3 regions of the Streptomyces sp. NPDC047971 genome follow, and region 2 is predicted to be linked to each of the others. Evidence: riboswitches for the same ligand, from Rfam matches in the RefSeq annotation. Region 2 holds a riboswitch; each other region holds the start of a gene.
What was found. A riboswitch is a leader RNA that binds a small molecule or an ion and turns the genes downstream of it on or off. The one in region 2 is predicted to bind thiamine pyrophosphate.
Positions count from the first base shown of each region.

Region 1: it holds a riboswitch for thiamine pyrophosphate, as region 2 does, so the genes downstream of both, thiC (phosphomethylpyrimidine synthase ThiC) here and AB0D99_RS28225 (thiamine ABC transporter substrate-binding protein) in region 2, are expected to answer to the same signal.
Region 3: it holds a riboswitch for thiamine pyrophosphate, as region 2 does, so the genes downstream of both, thiO (glycine oxidase ThiO) here and AB0D99_RS28225 (thiamine ABC transporter substrate-binding protein) in region 2, are expected to answer to the same signal.

Region 1 is NZ_JBEZNW010000044.1:28,896-31,154, reverse strand. It holds gene thiC (phosphomethylpyrimidine synthase ThiC) at 1-1,185, opposite strand, end outside; TPP riboswitch at 1,179-1,326, opposite strand; gene AB0D99_RS30225 (YibE/F family protein) at 1,365-2,259, shown strand, end outside.
Region 2 is NZ_JBEZNW010000037.1:51,269-53,527, reverse strand. It holds gene AB0D99_RS28225 (thiamine ABC transporter substrate-binding protein) at 1-1,002, opposite strand, end outside; TPP riboswitch at 1,090-1,195, opposite strand; gene rlmN (23S rRNA (adenine(2503)-C(2))-methyltransferase RlmN) at 1,225-2,259, opposite strand, start outside.
Region 3 is NZ_JBEZNW010000020.1:75,448-77,706, forward strand. It holds gene AB0D99_RS20210 (FAD-dependent oxidoreductase) at 1-602, opposite strand, end outside; gene AB0D99_RS20215 (hypothetical protein) at 631-972, opposite strand; TPP riboswitch at 1,027-1,139, shown strand; gene thiO (glycine oxidase ThiO) at 1,137-2,259, shown strand, end outside.

The DNA of each region.
Region 1 (2,259 bases), on a different contig from region 2:
CGGGACGTGGCCCGGGCCCTCGATCATCGTCTGCACGTTGTGGCGCTTGGCGATCGTGTTGAGCTCGCCGAGCGTCTTCAGCTCCGCGAACTGCGCCGCGTCGTTGGCGTCCGCGATCGAACCGGGGCGCAGACCGTCACCCAGCGAGTACGTGACGTCGTACGTCGCGAGGATCTCGCAGAGCTCCTCGAAGTTCGTGTAGAGGAAGTTCTCCTTGTGGTGCGCCAGGCACCAGGCGGCCATGATCGAGCCACCGCGCGAGACGATGCCGGTCTTGCGACGGGCGGTCAGCGGCACGTACGGCAGCAGCACGCCGGCGTGGACGGTCATGTAGTCGACGCCCTGTTCGGCCTGCTCGATGACCGTGTCCTTGTAGATCTCCCAGGTCAGCTCCTCGGCCTTGCCGTCGACCTTCTCCAGGGCCTGGTAGAGCGGCACGGTGCCGATCGGCACGGGGGAGTTGCGCAGCACCCACTCGCGGGTGGTGTGGATGTTGCGGCCGGTGGAGAGGTCCATGACCGTGTCGGCGCCCCACTTGGTCGCCCACGTCATCTTCTCCACCTCCTCCTCGATGGAGGAGGTGACGGCGGAGTTGCCGATGTTGGCGTTGACCTTCACCAGGAACCGCTTGCCGATGATCATCGGCTCGATCTCCGGGTGGTTGACGTTGGCCGGGAGCACCGCGCGACCTGCGGCGATCTCCTCCCGGACGACCTCGGGGGAGACGTTCTCGCGGATCGCGACGTACTCCATCTCCGGGGTGATCTCACCCCGGCGGGCGTACGCGAGCTGGGTCACGGCCGCCCCGTCGCGGCCCCGGCGGGGCTGGCGGGGACGGCCGGGGAAGACCGCGTCGAGGTTCTTCAGGCCCCCGCGCGGCGAGGTGTGCTTGATGCCGTCGTCCTCGGGACGGACGGGACGGCCCGCGTACTCCTCGGTGTCGCCGCGGCTGATGATCCAGTTCTCGCGCAGCGGCGGAAGACCCCGCCGTACGTCGGTGTCGATGGTGGGGTCGGTGTACGGGCCGGACGTGTCGTACAGCGTCACGTCCTTGCCGTTGGTGAGGTGCACCTGACGGACGGGCACTCGGAGGTCGGGGCGCGAGCCCTCGACGTACCCCTTGTGCCAGCCCGGCTTGCGCTCGTCCTGGCTGGTGGCAGGCGTGCGTGCATCCTGAATGGTCATGAGACCGATCTCCCTACGCCGGCATTACCCGGTAACAGGTTCGGCGGTCGGCGCAGCCTCCTCCCGTACGTACGTCCAGTACGCGCGTACGGTGATCAGCGCCCTCTCAGCCCGGTGCTCCGAGCTCCCGCGTGTGCAAAGGTGCCACCACGCTAGCGTCAACCCGGGCGTGCTGAACAGTGGGCCCCCGCCGTTCTTGCGATGATCTGTCGGTGACTTCCTCCGAGCAGACCCCCGAACCCGACGGACCCGATGGCCGCGGGAACGCCGACCACGGGCACGGCCACACCCACAGTCACGGCCCGGCCGCGCCGGTCTCGCGGCATCTGCGCAGAGTCATCGCGGCGGTTCTGATCCCGTTCGCCACGGCCGTGGTGGTCGGGCTGGTCGTGCTGTGGCCGGGTGGCGCGCCGGAGCACGAGCGCACCGGGGTCGGCTTCGACCGGCAGACCTACGCGGGCAAGGTCACCTCGGTCGAGGAGATCGACTGCAAGGACGTGAACGCCGCGCAGGTCCCGCCCACCGCGGACCCCTCGACGCCGCAGGGCCGCGAGGCCGCCAACGCCCAGCAGGGGCAGTGCGAGAAAGCGACGATCGAGGTCACCGACGGCCCCGACAAGGGCCGTACGTTCGTCGAGATCGTGCAGCCGGACGCACCGCGTCAACTGGACGAGGGGCAGGGCGTGGTGGTGGCGTACGCCCCCGACGCCCCGCGCGACCTCCAGTACTCGGTGACGGATGTGAACCGCAAGGTTCCGCTCACGGTCCTGGCGCTGATCTTCGCCGTGGCGGTCGTCCTCGTCGGCCGGATGCGCGGAGTGATGGCCCTGATCTCGCTCGCCATCAGCTTCCTGATCCTGACCTTCTTCATCCTCCCGGCGATCCTTCAGGGATCGAATCCGCTGGTGGTGGCGGTGGTCGGATCGAGCGCGATCATGCTCATCGCGCTCTACATGTGTCATGGACTGTCGGCGCGCACCTCGGTCGCCGTGCTCGGGACGCTGATCTCGCTGCTGCTGATCGGGCTGCTCGGCTCGTACTTCATCAGCTGGGCGTCGCTCAGCGGCAACACGG
Region 2 (2,259 bases):
CGGCTTGTCGATCACCACGCCGTGCTTCGTGAAGAGCTCCGGCAGGGTGGCGTCCTCGGCCACCGGGTTGACGAACATCTGCAGCGGCATGTCGTCCTGGAACTTCTTGGAGATCAGGAAGTCGATCAGGGCCTTGCCGCCCTCGGGGTTCTTCGCCCCGTTCAGCAGCCCGGCGAACTCGATCTGCCGGAAGCAGGTGCCGGTGGAGACACCGGTGGGCGCCTCCTTGGGCTGCGGCTCGGAGTAGAGGACCTCGACCGGCGGGCTGGAGGCGTACGAGACGACCAGCGGGCGGTCGCCCTTGGCCTTCTTGCCGCCGGCCGAGCCGGAGAACTCCTGGTTGTAGGCGAGCTCCCAGCTGTCGACGGTCTTCACGCCGTTGGCCTTGAGCTTCTTCCAGTAGTCCTGCCAGCCGCCGTCGCCGTACCGGGCGGCGGTGCCGAGCAGGAAGCCGAGGCCCGGGGAGGAGCGCTCGGGGTTCTCGACGACCAGCAGGTCCTTGTACGCGGGCTTCGCGAGGTCGTCGAAGGTCTGCGGCGGCGCCAGCTTCTTGTCCGCGAAGTACTTCTTGTCGTAGTTGACGCAGATGTCACCGGAGTCGATCGGGGTGACCCGGCGCTCCTTGTCGAGCTGGACCTCGGCGGGGATCCGGTCCAGGCCCTTCGCCTCGTACGGGACGAAGATCCCGTTGTCGAGCGCGCGGGACAGCAGGGTGTTGTCGACGCCGAAGAAGACGTCGCCCTGCGGGGAGCCCTTGGTCAGGATCTCCTTGTTGACCGCCTCGCCCGCGTCACCGCTCTTGAGGACCTTGACCGTGAGGCCGGTCTGCTTCGTGAACTCCGCCAGCACCTCCTTGGAGGCATTGAAGGAGTCGTGGCTCACGAGGGTCACGGTCTTCGGCACGGGCTCACCGCTCTTGCCCGCCGCGCCCCTGATGTCCTCGGTACTGCAGGCGGCGAGGGCCGTGACGCCCAGCGCGGCGGCTACGCCCGCGGCGACCATCTTCTTGGTGATCACTGAAATGTCCTCCTGGGTGTGACCAGGAAGAGACGCGGCCCTGCCGACCGGAAGGCGGGCAGGGCGCAACAGCTCGAGTTACGACCGAACTTCCTACCCAGAATGACCTGGGCAAGGTTCAGAGGGTCTGCGGTCCTGACCGCACTCTCAGCGCTGTGGCGCTCCCCTGTCGGAATATGCAGATGTGTTCGAGCACAGAGTACAAGGTCAGCGTTCGGACGCCGCCAGCTGTCCACAGGCGCCGTCGATCTCCTGACCGCGGGTGTCACGGACGGTCACCGGGACGCCGTGGGCGGCGATGGCCTCGACGAACGCCTTCTCGTCCTCGGGACGCGACGCGGTCCACTTCGACCCGGGCGTCGGGTTCAGCGGAATGAGGTTCACATGGACCCTCTTGCCCTTGAGCAGCCGCCCGAGGAGGTCGCCTCGCCACGCCTGGTCGTTGATGTCGCGGATCAGGGCGTACTCGATGGAGATCCGGCGGCCGGACTTCTCCGCGTACTCCCACGCCGCGTCGAGGACCTCACGGACCTTCCAGCGCGTGTTGACGGGCACGAGGGTGTCGCGCAGCTCGTCGTCGGGGGCGTGCAGGGAGACGGCGAGCCGGCACTTGAAGCCCTCGTCGGCGAAGCGCAGCATGGCGGGCACGAGACCGACGGTGGAGACCGTGATCCCGCGCTGCGACAGGCCGAGACCGTCCGGCTCGGGGTCGGTGAGCCGCCGGATGGCGCCGACGACGCGCTTGTAGTTGGCGAGCGGCTCGCCCATGCCCATGAAGACGATGTTGCTGAGCCGCGCGGGCCCGCCGGGCACCTCGCCGTCACGCAGGGCGCGCATCCCGTCGACGATCTGGTGCACGATCTCGGCGGTCGACAGGTTCCGGTCCAGACCGGCCTGGCCGGTGGCGCAGAACGGACAGTTCATCCCGCAGCCGGCCTGCGAGGAGATGCACATGGTGACCCGGTCCGGGTACCGCATCAGCACGGACTCGACGAGCGTGCCGTCGTGCAGCTTCCACAGGGTCTTGCGGGTGGTGTCGTCGTCGCACGAGATGTGCCGGACCACGGACATCAGGTCGGGCAGCAGCTCGCCCTGCAGCTTCTCCCGCGAGGACGCGGGAATGTCGGTCCACTCGGCGGGGTCGTGGGCGTACCGCGCGAAGTAGTGCGTGGACAGCTGCTTCGCGCGGAACGGCTTCTCGCCGATCGCGGCGACGGCCTCCTTGCGCTCGGCGGGCGTGAG
Region 3 (2,259 bases), on a different contig from region 2:
GTTCCGCTCTCCTCGTACCACCGCGCCATCGGGGCGGTGACCTCGGCGGGCAGCACGCCCGCGAGCGGGCGGTCGGCGGCCTCGACGACGATGACGGCGCACCCCGCCTCGCGCGCGGCGGTGGCGAACTCGGCGCCGATCCAGCCGGCGCCGACCACCACGATGTCGTGACGCCGTTCCAGGACGGGCCCCAGGCGGGCGGCGTCGTCGAGGGTGCGCAGCAGGTGGACTCCGGGGACGCCCTCGGTGCCGGGCAGGGTGACGGGCTCGGCGCCGGTGGCGAGGACCAGGACGTCGTACGGGACGGGTCCTGCCTCGGTGTCGACCTCGTGGTCCTCGGCGCGCAGCCCGGTGACGTCGAGACCGAGGCGCAGGTCGATGGCGAGGGCCTCGAAGTCGACGTCGAAGGCGGAGTCCTCGGCCTTGCCGAGGAGGACGGCCTTGGAGAGGGGCGGCCGGTCGTAGGGCTGGTGCGGCTCGGCCCCGATGAGGACGACACGGCCGGTGAAGCCCTGTTCGCGCAGGGCGACCGCGGTCTGTACCCCCGCCATGCCGGCGCCCACGATCACGACTCGCTGCTGTGCCTGCTTCTGCTCGCTCACCCGATCACCTTACGCATCTGACGCACCGTCAGGAAGGCAGCTGTTCGACCACACTGGTTCCGGAGCCCTCCTGCGACTCCCATGCCCAGCTCTCCTCCAGCCGAACGCGCCCGTCCGGCAGCTCCACCACGGTCGAGACGCAATGCCCGGAAGAGGTGGATCCGTCCCGCTTCAGCTGGACGTAGCGGAAGTCGAGCCGGTCCCCCGCGCGCGTGCCGACGAGGTTCCCCCGGACCACGTCCCCGCCCGCGTACTCGGCCCAGATCCGGCCGTCCTCCTCGTGGTACGTGAACCGGGTGCTCGTACCCACCTGGCCGGGGGCCTGGTCGGCGACGGGGGCGAGGACGAGTCCGTCCAGGGATTTCGCCACGGCGGAGGCTCCCTTACTGGGCGTCGGGGGCGGGGGTTAGTCTGACCGTCAACGTAGAGCACTCGCGGGAGCCCGGACGCACCGGGCTGAGAGGGAGGCTGGCCGGCCTCCGACCGTACGAACCTGATCCGGGTCATGCCGGCGAAGGGAGGGGCTGGACGCCCATGTCGCGTACATGCAGTACCTCGGACGTTCTCGTCATCGGGGGCGGAATCATCGGCCTGGTCACGGCCTGGCGGGCCGCGCAGCGCGGGCTGCGCACCGCCGTCGTCGATCCCGAGCCGGGTGGCGGGGCCGCCCGCGTGGCGGCCGGGATGCTGGCCGCCGTCACCGAGCTCCACTACGGCGAGGAGACCCTGCTCGCCCTCAACCTCGCCTCCGCGCGCCGCTATCCCGACTTCGTCGCCGAACTCCGGGACGCCACCGGAGACGACGTGGGCTACCGCGCCTGCGGCACGCTCGCCGTCGCGCTCGACGCCGACGACCGGGCGCACCTGCGCGAGCTGCACGCCCTGCAGACCCGCTGCGGCCTGGAGTCGGAGTGGCTCAGCGGCCGTGACTGCCGCCGCCTGGAGCCGATGCTGGCCCCGGGCGTACGCGGCGGCCTGCGGGTGGACGGCGACCACCAGGTCGATCCGCGCCGGCTCGCCTCCGCGCTGGTCACCGCCTGCGAGCGGGCCGGGGTCGTCTTCCACCGGTCCCTCGCGGAGCGGCTGACGGTCGCGCGGGACCGGGCCGCGGGCGCGCTGCTCGCCGGGGGCGAGGCACTCGAAGCGGACCAGGTCGTGCTGGCCGCCGGCAGCCTCAGCGGCCGGCTCGCCGGTGTGCCCGACGAGGTGCTGCCGCCCGTGCGCCCCGTCAAGGGGCAGGTGCTGCGGCTGAGCGTGCCGCGGGCGTACGCACCGTTCCTGTCACGGACCGTCCGGGCCGTCGTGCGCGGCAGCCACGTCTATCTGGTGCCGCGCGAGAACGGCGAGCTGGTGGTCGGCGCGACCAGCGAGGAACTGGGCTGGGACACCACCGTCACGGCGGGCGGGGTCTACGAGCTGCTGCGCGACGCCCACGAGCTGGTGCCGGGCATCACCGAGCTGCCGCTCACCGAGACCCGCGCGGGGCTGCGGCCCGGTTCCCCGGACAACGCGCCGCTGCTCGGCCCGACCGCCCTGCCCGGCCTGCGGCTGGCGACGGGGCACTACCGCAACGGGGTCCTGCTCACCCCCGTCACCGGCGACGTGATGGCCGACCTCCTCACCACCGGCGTGCTTCCGGACGAGGCCCGCCCCTTCA